Colwellia sp. M166: one gene and its partners. The protein of the gene in region 2 binds, or shares a complex with, the protein of the main gene of each other region. Links are inferred from orthologs where the notes say so. Each region holds a gene or a part of one and is shown on either strand. Other genes may lie near its edges.

Region 1 (3,408 bases), 860 kb from region 2 along the record:
CCCCAACAGCAACATGCACAATTTTAGTTGTCATAATACGATGCCTTAATTAAATTTATTTTTATATTGTTTATCTAAAGAAGTATGCACTTAGCGCTATATCGAACACATGAGTAGGTACAAATTTTTGAAATTATCATTGCCCCGCAAGCACTCAAAGACTGACTTTTAAATTCTCGCTAAGAGGTACTTTCTGAGACGGATTGCTATTAAACATAAAAATACCAGTCAAAAGACTGGTATTTTTATGTCAGACTTAACGCTTGATAAGTTAGCTTAACTTACCGTGACACTGTTTATATTTTTTACCTGAGCCGCACGGACAAGGCTCATTACGTCCAACACGCGCCATCGCAGTTTCTTCAGGCTGTGAGGCCGACTGATGTGTAAACTCTTTCGGTGCTTCATCAGCTTTTCTATGTTGTTCTTCAACCGCTTCAACATCAGATTCAGCCTTAATTTGCACTTTACTTAAGATACCAATAACATCATATTTTAAGTTATCAAGTAATTCGGCAAATAACTCGAAAGATTCACGCTTAAATTCTTGTTTTGGATTCTTTTGCGCGTAACCGCGTAAATGAATACCTTGACGTAAATGGTCCATTGCCGCTAAATGCTCTTTCCAATGAGAATCTAGGCTTTGTAGCATAACAGCCTTTTCAAACTGGCGTAAAACTTCAGCACCAACCATCTCTTCTTTAGCAACATAACTCGCTTCAACTTCTGCAACAATTTTTTCACGTAAAGTTTCTTCATGCAAGTTGCTGTCTTCTTCTAACCATTTTGCAATAGTCAGCTCAAGATTAAGTTCGCCTTTAATACGTTCTTCTAAGCCCGTAACATCCCACATTTCTTCTAACGATTGTGGTGGAATATGTTGACTAATCAAACCATTAACGACATCTGCACGAATCGCTTTAATAACCTCAGCAATATCTGCTTCATCCATCAGCTCATTTCGTTGCTCATAAATAACTTTACGTTGGTCATTTGAAACATCATCAAACTCAAGTAATTGTTTACGAATATCAAAGTTACGGCCTTCAACTTTACGTTGAGCATTTTCAATACTCTTAGTCACCCAAGGATGTTCAATTGCTTCACCGCGCTCCATACCTAATTTACGCATCATGTTAGAAATACGCTCAGAGGCAAAAATGCGCATTAAGCCATCTTCCATCGATAGGTAAAAACGCGTTGAGCCCGCATCACCTTGACGGCCTGAACGACCACGCAATTGATTATCTATACGACGAGACTCATGACGCTCAGTGGCAACAATATGTAGGCCACCCGCGGCTAATACCTTTTCATGCTCTTCTTGCCATGCGGCTTTCACTTTTTCAATTTGGTCTGCGCTTGGGTTATCAAGCTTAGCTAGCATCATACTTAAGTTACCACCCAGTACGATATCAGTACCACGACCAGCCATGTTAGTGGCAATGGTTACCGCACCAATTTTACCCGCGTCGGCAACAATCTCAGCTTCCTGTTGGTGGAACTTAGCATTCAATACTTTATGCTTAATCTTTGCTTTCTTTAAAAATGAAGATAAGAATTCAGAGGTTTCAATGCTGATAGTTCCCACCAAAACCGGTTGGCCACGTTCAACACAGTCTTTAATATCTTCTAAAATCGCTTCAAACTTTTCTTCAGCTGTTAAGTAAATTAAATCAGGTAAATCCTTACGTACCATAGGTTGGTTTGTTGGGATAACCACCGTTTCTAAACCATAGATATGATTAAACTCGAACGCTTCTGTGTCCGCAGTACCTGTCATACCTGATAATTTATTATAGATACGGAAAAAATTTTGGAAGGTAATTGATGCCAGTGTCTGATTTTCATTTTGAATATCAACACCTTCTTTCGCTTCAACCGCTTGGTGCAAACCTTCTGACCAACGGCGACCTTCCATTGTACGACCGGTATGTTCATCAACAATGACGATTTCACCATCTTTAACAATATAATCAACATCTTTTTGAAACAGTTTATGAGCACGCAATGCCGCCATAACATGATGGAGTAAAGTAATATTTGCTGCTGAGAATAGAGAATCTCCTTGCTGCATTAAACCTTTTTCGATCATGATTTCTTCGATATGTATTTGACCTAGCTCAGTTAGATAGATTTGCTTGGCTTTTTCGTCAATGGTGAAGTCACCGGTACTTTCTTGACCTTCTTTATCTTCTTCATCTTGCTGAACAAGCGTTGGCACTACCAGATTGATATTACGGTAAAGTTCAGAACTATCTTCCGCTTGACCAGAAATAATTAATGGCGTGCGCGCTTCATCAATTAAAATCGAGTCGACTTCATCAATAACGGCAAAGTTTAATGGCTTTTGTGCCCGCTCTTCTGGCGAAAAGGCCATATTATCGCGCAGGTAGTCAAAACCAAACTCGTTGTTGGTACCGTAAGTGATATCAGCGTTATATGCTGCTTGTTTATCGCCAGGTGCCATACCAGCAATATTACAGCCAACAGTCATACCTAAAAATTCAAATAATGGCCGACTCCAATCCGCATCACGGGTAGCAAGGTAGTCATTGACCGTAATCACATGCACACCTTTATTGGTTAAAGCATTTAAATAAGCCGGTAAAGTTGCGGTAAGCGTTTTACCTTCACCGGTACGCATTTCGGCTATTTTACCCGAGTTGAGTACCATGCCACCGATCATTTGCACATCAAAGTGACGCATACCAAATACGCGTTTACTCGCTTCACGTACCACAGCAAATGCTTCAGGAATAAGCTCGTCTAGTACTTCGCCTTGCTCAACGCGCTCTTTAAACTCAGTTGTTTTTGCTTTTAGTTCTTCATCACTGAGGGCTTCAAAAACGGGTTCTAGAGCATTAATTTTTGTTACTTCTTTGCACATTTGTTTAAGTAATCGATCATTTCGACTACCAAACAGTTTTGTCATTAACTTTACAAACATCGTGTTAAACCATATTGAGAAGAAAATCTTCCGCTGAAAATAAATGACCGGTGGGACCGATCACATAAACTTGCTTAGTATTGTAATCGCAGTAGTATTTTAAACAACTGAAATTCGTGCAAAAACTAATTTTTTGCTTTGCGATAAACGTATTTTTTTGGATCTATTTGGCGATTATTACGCAAAATTTCATAATGTACGTGTGGTCCTGTGGAACGACCTGTACTGCCCATTTTTGCAATAACCTGACCTTTAGTAACAACATCACCAACCGATACTTTTATTGCTTTATTGTGACCATAACGAGTTTTTAAGTTATCACCATGATTAATTTCAATTAATTGACCATAACCATAACGATCACCTGCCCAACTTACCACTCCAGATGCGGTAGCTATAATATCAGCATCTTCACTACCTGCAAAATCAACGCCTTTATGCATTGCCGGCTTACCATT
Region 2 (2,955 bases):
GGTGATTTTAAAACCAGCAGCATTTAAAGCACGGATAGCAGATTCACGACCTGGACCCGGACCTTTAACGAACACTTCAATATTCTTCAAGCCAAACTCTTGTGCAGCTTTACCAGCACGATCTGCAGCTACTTGCGCAGCAAATGGAGTAGATTTACGTGAACCACGGAAACCTGAACCACCAGCAGTCGCCCATGATAAGGCGTTACCTTGACGATCTGTAAGAGTTACGATTGTGTTGTTGAAAGATGCATGGATATGAGCCATGCCGTCAGCAACTTGTTTTTTTACGCGTTTACGCGTACGTACAGGTGTTTTAGCCATTGTCTAGTTCCTCTTACTTCTTAATTGGCTTACGAGGACCTTTACGGGTGCGCGCATTAGTTTTAGTGCGTTGACCACGTAGAGGAAGACTGCGACGGTGGCGAATACCACGGTAACAACCTAAATCCATAAGACGTTTAATGTTCATTGAAACTTCACGGCGTAAATCACCTTCTACGGTGTATTTATCCACTTCTGCACGAAGCAAATCAATTTGAGCTTCGTCCAATTCACTGATCTTAGTTGACTCTGCAATACCAGTTGCAACACAAATTGCTTTCGCACGTGTTGCTCCGATACCGAAGATCGCAGTAATGGCGATTACTGCATGCTTACGATCAGGGATGTTAATGCCAGCGATACGGGCCACTAAACACATCTCCTACTTTTAATTAAAATTTGCCAGTTGAAAAGCCCGTTAGGATACTCAACCAGCCGCATTTCTTTGCAAATCGAAGCGGCATTATACAGAATTATCTACATAATACCACTTCTAAAAGATTTAGCTTTCGCTTAGGTTAATATTAACCTTGACGTTGCTTATGCTTTGGCTCTTCGCAAATTACACGAACAACACCAGCACGTTTAACAACTTTACAGTTACGACAAATCTTTTTTACGGATGCACGTACTTTCATTTTATACTCCGTTACCTAATGACTCAGCCTAACGACCATAGCCCTTAAGGTTTGCTTTTTTAAGTACATTATCATATTGATGTGACATCAAATGGGTCTGTACTTGTGCCATAAAATCCATTATCACAACTACAATAATAAGTAGTGATGTGCCGCCAAAGTAAAAATTGACGTCCCATGCCATGATAATAAACTGAGGTACTAAACAGATAAAGGTTATATACATCGCACCCGCTAAGGTTAAACGAGTCATAACTTTATCGATATATTTAGACGTTTGCTCGCCAGGACGAATCCCAGGAATAAACGCACCAGATTTTTTCAGGTTATCTGCCGTTTCACGCGGATTGAAAACAAGAGCCGTGTAAAAGAAACAGAAAAATATTATCGCTGCTGCAAGTAACATGACATATAGCGGCTGTCCTGGAGAAATAGCAATTGATACTTCTTGAAGGAAATCAGCAACCATACCATCACCTTGTCCGAACCAGCTCGCAAGCGTGCCAGGGAACAAGATAATACTTGAAGCGAAGATTGGTGGAATAACACCTGCCATATTCACTTTTAAAGGTAAATGTGTGCTTTGCGCGGCAAAAACCTTACGGCCTTGCTGACGCTTAGCGTAGTTAACAACAATACGTCGTTGACCACGTTCCACAAATACTACAAAGAAAGTTGTAGCAAATATAATTACGCCAATTAGCAACAATACTAATAAGTGCAATTCACCTTGACGCGCCGCCTCTGCTGTTTGACCAACAGCTGACGGCATACCAGCAACAATACCTGCAAATATTAAGATCGAAATACCATTACCAATACCGCGTTCTGTAATTTGCTCACCTAACCACATTAAAAACATGGTACCAGTAACCAAACTTACTACCGCAGCAAAGTAGAAACCGAAACCTGCATCCATTACTAGACCTGGCATCATTCCCGGTAAACTTCTTGCAATTGCAATTGATTGTACAGTCGCTAGAACTAAAGTGCCGTAGCGGGTGTATTGACTGATCTTACGTCGTCCAGCTTCACCTTCTTTTTTCAATTCTGCCATTCTCGGGTGCATGACCGTCATTAATTGCATTATGATTGAAGCTGAGATGTACGGCATAATACCTAGTGCCAATACAGAGGCTCGCTCAAGTGCACCACCGGAGAACATGTTAAACATCTCTACGATAGTGCCCTTTTGTTGTTCAAACAACTGAGCTAATACAGCGGCGTCAATACCAGGGATTGGCACAAATGTTCCTAAACGAAGCACAACTAATGCCCCGAATACAAACCATAACCTTTGTTTAAGCTCAGACAATCCGCCTTGCGCTTTATTATCCATTCCTGGTTTAGCCATTCTGTACTATTCCTCGATTTTTCCGCCAGCAGCTTCAATAGCTGCACGAGCGCCTTTAGTAACACCTAAACCACGAACAGTAATTGGACGAGTGATCTCACCAGAAAGCATGATTTTCACAGACACAATGTTACGTGTGATTAAGTTAGCATCTTTAAGGGCAAAGATATCGACAACATCACCTGTGATGTTATTTAGTTCATGTAAACGTACTTCAGCGCGAACTAAAGATTTACGTGACGTGAAACCAAACTTAGGTAAACGTTGTTTCAATGGCATTTGACCACCTTCGAAACCAGGACGTACACTACCGCCAGAACGAGACTTCTGACCTTTGTGACCACGACCACCTGTTTTGCCTATGCCAGAACCAATACCACGACCACAGCGTTTCTTGGCTTTCTTAGCACCTGGTGCAGGAGATAAAGTATTTAAATGCATTATTAATCCTCCACCTTAATCATATAAGATACTTGATTGATCATACCGCGTACAGATGGAGTATCTTCTAACTCTACTGTATGACGAATACGACGTAAACCAAGACCCTTTAATGTAGCTCTATGCTTCGGTAAACGACCGATAGAACTTTTTAACTGAGTTATTCTAACTGTTTTAGCCATGCTCAATTACCCCAAA
Region 3 (3,143 bases), 2.5 Mb from region 2 along the record:
TGTTCCCCTGCGGTTTCGTTAGAGCTTTCAGCAAATCGTCTGATTAATTCTTCAAACACTAAACCCATATTATGGTTATCAACCACTTCAGGATGAAGGTCAGTTGTTGCAAAGCGTTTTGCTACTTTATAAAGTAAGTCAGCTTCTTCTAATTTGTCGATAGTATTGAAGAAATCAAAGTGTTCGAATATTTCACGGGCATTAGGGCTAAAAGATTGTACATAGCTTTCAAGGTTTTGCGCTACACCTGTTTCACCCAATTTGTTCAAATCCATTTTACTGGTGTTATAAAAGCTTAATTTGGCAGCGTGGGTAAGTATTTTATCTTGCGCTTCAATTGGTTTGTTTTTAACAGTTTCATACATTGTAAGTACGCTTGGCTTGGTGTTCTCAAGTACACATTCTAAACGTCTTAATAGCGTAAAAGGTAAGATAATACGCCCGTACTGGCTTTGTTTGAAATCACCACGGAGAAGATCAGCAACCGACCATAAAAATGCTGCTGTAGAAGAGAAATTGTCCGACATAAGAGTTTACCTTGAAAGTGTTTAAGTTTCCGTAACTTTTGGCTTGAGGCTAATAGTTGTTGTGGCGATAAACTTAAAGGGTTATTCATATTAAGGGTAATCTACCACATAACTATGTTTTATAAAGTAATTAGTGCGTTTTATGCTAGTTTAAAATGCTTAATATTTGTAGTTTTCGATACTGTTTCTAAGACTGAGTTTTCTATGTGCTAATTAGGAAAAACATGGTTTCAATATTACAGCAAAAGTTTCTTATAGTAGTTTCTGGTATTTTTGCTTTTTAATAGTGAACCACTCGTTAATAATACTTTCAAAAGTATTATTAACGACAAGTTGAATATCTTTTTGTTCTTTAGGGTCAATATCCTGGATCAATAAAGCTTTAGTCTCAGCACGTTTTTCTGGCTTGTGCCAAGGCTACTTCAGGCTAGCTTCCAAAACCCATTGAGTTACGCTTTTAGTGTTCGGATAGTCATAATTGAATAGTTAACGTTTAGTTCGCGTAGGTTTTACTCCGAGCATTAAACCGTAGTCATCTAACAAGTTATACTTCTTGTCTTTAGACTTTGCTTGTCTTACTTCTGTATTGGTTAATGGTTAGGACGTTTTAGCCATTTTAGTAACATTCTCTTATCAACAAATAATGAGTGTTAGCTTTATTGCTACTAAAATCATCAGATTTTACCAAAATGCTTCAGACATAAAAAAACCGCAACACCTAGTTTAAATAGGTTATTCCGGTTTTTTATGGGTTCTATTAGAACCTGTATTTGGTGCAGATAGAGAGACTCGAACTCTCACGCCCTAAGGCACCACCCCCTCAAGGTGGCGCGTCTACCAATTCCGCCATATCTGCAAATTTTTTAAACTAGCCTGGTACGTCGCTATCTTTTTCTGTTGCAACATCACTACTTGGCACATCAGTATTATTAGCTTTAGGCTCAACACTATCAGTTGGAATAGCATCAGTTGCAGGAGCAACTTGTCCCGCAGGAGTGTCAATATTATTCCACTCATCCGTCGCTTTAACACGATTAGCGGTTAAGTTACCTAACACTAAGCTAATAACAAAAAAAGCAATCGCTAAGTAAGTAGTCGCTTTAGTTAAGAAGTTACCTGAACCGCTTGAGCCAAAAATAGTTGCTGATGAACCAGCACCGAATGATGCGCCCATATCAGCACCTTTACCTTGTTGAATAAGCACTAAGCCAATTAAACATAAAGCAACGATCAAATACACTACAATTAACACTTGATACAACATTTTATTATCCCTTTGCTGCTGAGCAAATTACTTTGAATTCATCAGCTTTTAAACTAGCACCGCCGATTAATCCACCATCGATATCGGCTTGTGCAAATAATTCTTCACAGTTTGTCGCATTGACACTGCCACCATACAACAATGGCACTTTAACTGCGACGTTTTCATCAATTTTCGCGATAAATTCACGAATAAAGTGATGTGTTGCTTGTGCCATTTCTGGCGATGCTGTTTTTCCTGTACCTATTGCCCAAACTGGCTCATACGCAATAACAACATCTTTAAAATTTTCAATACCTATTTCATCAATCACCGGCTGTAATTGCGCGGCTAAAACGACTTCGGTTTGCTCTGCCATTCGCTCTTCTTCACTTTCACCTATACATAAAATAGGTTTCAAGTTTGCCGCTAGCGTAGCTTTAACTTTTTGTGCAACTAATGAACTTGATTCTTTATATATACTACGACGTTCTGAGTGTCCTAGTATGACATAATTGACACCAACTTCTTGTAACATTGAGGTGGATACTTCCCCCGTAAATGCACCTTTAGCATGCTCATTTAAATTTTGAGCGCCTAAGCTGAATACCTTCGGCAATTTCAGCTCAGTGCTGACTAAACTAAATGCCGCTAAGTAAGGAAAGCTAGGACAGACAACAACTTCAACATTTTCATTTAACGTTAAACTGTTTAACTCTGAAACCATTGAGTTGACTAATGCCAAACTGCCATTCATTTTCCAGTTTGCTGCAACTATTGCGCGTCTATTCATTTTTCATTCCTAAATCAAAGCGGCGAGATATTAACTAACCTGTCGACAAGATACAAGTTTTTCAAGCAATATCTTGTTCAATTGCTTAATATTTATTCGACATGATGAAATGGTCGAATAGTTACCCCTAACATGCAAGCTTAACGGCGTCAGCAATATTGTGAGCTAAGGCTGTTACTTCATCGTGTTCAGGGCCTTCAACCATAACTCTGATCAGTGGTTCAGTGCCTGATTTTCTCAACAACACACGGCCACGACCGGTCAATGTTTCATTCACTTTTTTAACAGCAGCAACAACTTCATCATTAACTAAAGGATCGCTATCACCCGAAAATCTAACATTGACTAAAACTTGTGGTAACTTGGTCATGCCTTGGCGTAATTCGAATAAGGCTTTACCGGTATTACAAATAGCCGTTAAAACATTCAATGCCGCAATAATACCATCACCTGTTGATGTATGGTTTAAGTTGATGACATGGCCAGAGTTTTCCGCACCTAATTGCCAGCCTTTTTGTTTGAGCATTTCCATCACGTATCGGTCACCGACTTTACTACGAACGAATGGAACCCCCATATC

Evidence for each region.
Region 1: the proteins of secY (region 2) and secA are in contact, whole or in part, in a crystal structure (PDB 3DIN), measured with the Thermotoga maritima proteins. The link is inferred for Colwellia sp. M166 from one-to-one orthologs. Residues at the interface, in WP_004081795.1 of Thermotoga maritima: Glu108, Gly109, Glu110, Glu111, Ala236, Glu237, Arg238, Arg239, Ile240, Thr241, Ile242, Gln243, Tyr244, Ala245, Arg246, Arg247, Val248, Thr249, Gly250, Arg251, Arg252, Val253, Tyr254, Gly256, Ala257, Ser258, Thr259, Tyr260, Leu261, Pro262; in WP_004082002.1 of Thermotoga maritima: Glu261, Ala262, Arg263, Lys300, Ala301, Arg302, Thr303, Ile304, Ile305, Leu323, Tyr324, Asp325, Pro326, Val329, Ser330, Tyr333, Ile336, Lys340, Phe345, Val349, Glu363, Phe364, Tyr374, Ser375, Gly376, Gly377, Glu393, Ile395, Thr482, Ser483.
Region 3: secY (region 2) and secG share a complex: the UniProt entries of both Escherichia coli proteins name them as parts of the sec protein translocase complex. The link is inferred for Colwellia sp. M166 from one-to-one orthologs.

What each region holds. Positions count from the first base shown.
Region 1 is NZ_CP040755.1:3,011,785-3,015,192, reverse strand. What follows is about bases 72-3,320. They hold secA (preprotein translocase subunit SecA), read right to left. Parts: upstream 2,951-3,320; coding sequence 272-2,950; downstream 72-271. Other genes in these bases: FGD67_RS13710 (M23 family metallopeptidase), read right to left, coding at 3,076-3,320. In the rest of the region: 8-oxo-dGTP diphosphatase MutT, read right to left, coding at 1-34; more of FGD67_RS13710, read right to left, coding at 3,321-3,408. UniProt on the Escherichia coli protein: Required for protein export, interacts with the SecYEG preprotein conducting channel.
Region 2 is NZ_CP040755.1:2,156,177-2,159,131, forward strand. The notes cover bases 154-2,949. They hold secY (preprotein translocase subunit SecY), read right to left. Parts: upstream 2,317-2,949; coding sequence 991-2,316; downstream 154-990. Other genes in these bases: rpsK (30S ribosomal protein S11), read right to left, coding at 154-324; rpsM (30S ribosomal protein S13), read right to left, coding at 338-694; rpmJ (50S ribosomal protein L36), read right to left, coding at 849-962; rplO (50S ribosomal protein L15), read right to left, coding at 2,323-2,757; rpmD (50S ribosomal protein L30), read right to left, coding at 2,760-2,939. In the rest of the region: more of rpsK, read right to left, coding at 1-153; more of rpsE, read right to left, coding at 2,950-2,955. UniProt on the Escherichia coli protein: The central subunit of the protein translocation channel SecYEG. Consists of two halves formed by TMs 1-5 and 6-10.
Region 3 is NZ_CP040755.1:4,661,689-4,664,831, reverse strand. Bases 94-3,077 are described here. They hold secG (preprotein translocase subunit SecG), read right to left. Parts: upstream 1,792-3,077; coding sequence 1,396-1,791; downstream 94-1,395. Other genes in these bases: glmM (phosphoglucosamine mutase), read right to left, coding at 2,691-3,077; tpiA (triose-phosphate isomerase), read right to left, coding at 1,796-2,563; FGD67_RS20960 (class I SAM-dependent DNA methyltransferase), read right to left, coding at 94-527. Also shown: more of FGD67_RS20960, read right to left, coding at 1-93; more of glmM, read right to left, coding at 3,078-3,143. UniProt on the Escherichia coli protein: Subunit of the protein translocation channel SecYEG. Overexpression of some hybrid proteins has been thought to jam the protein secretion apparatus resulting in cell death; while this may be true it also results in FtsH-mediated degradation of SecY.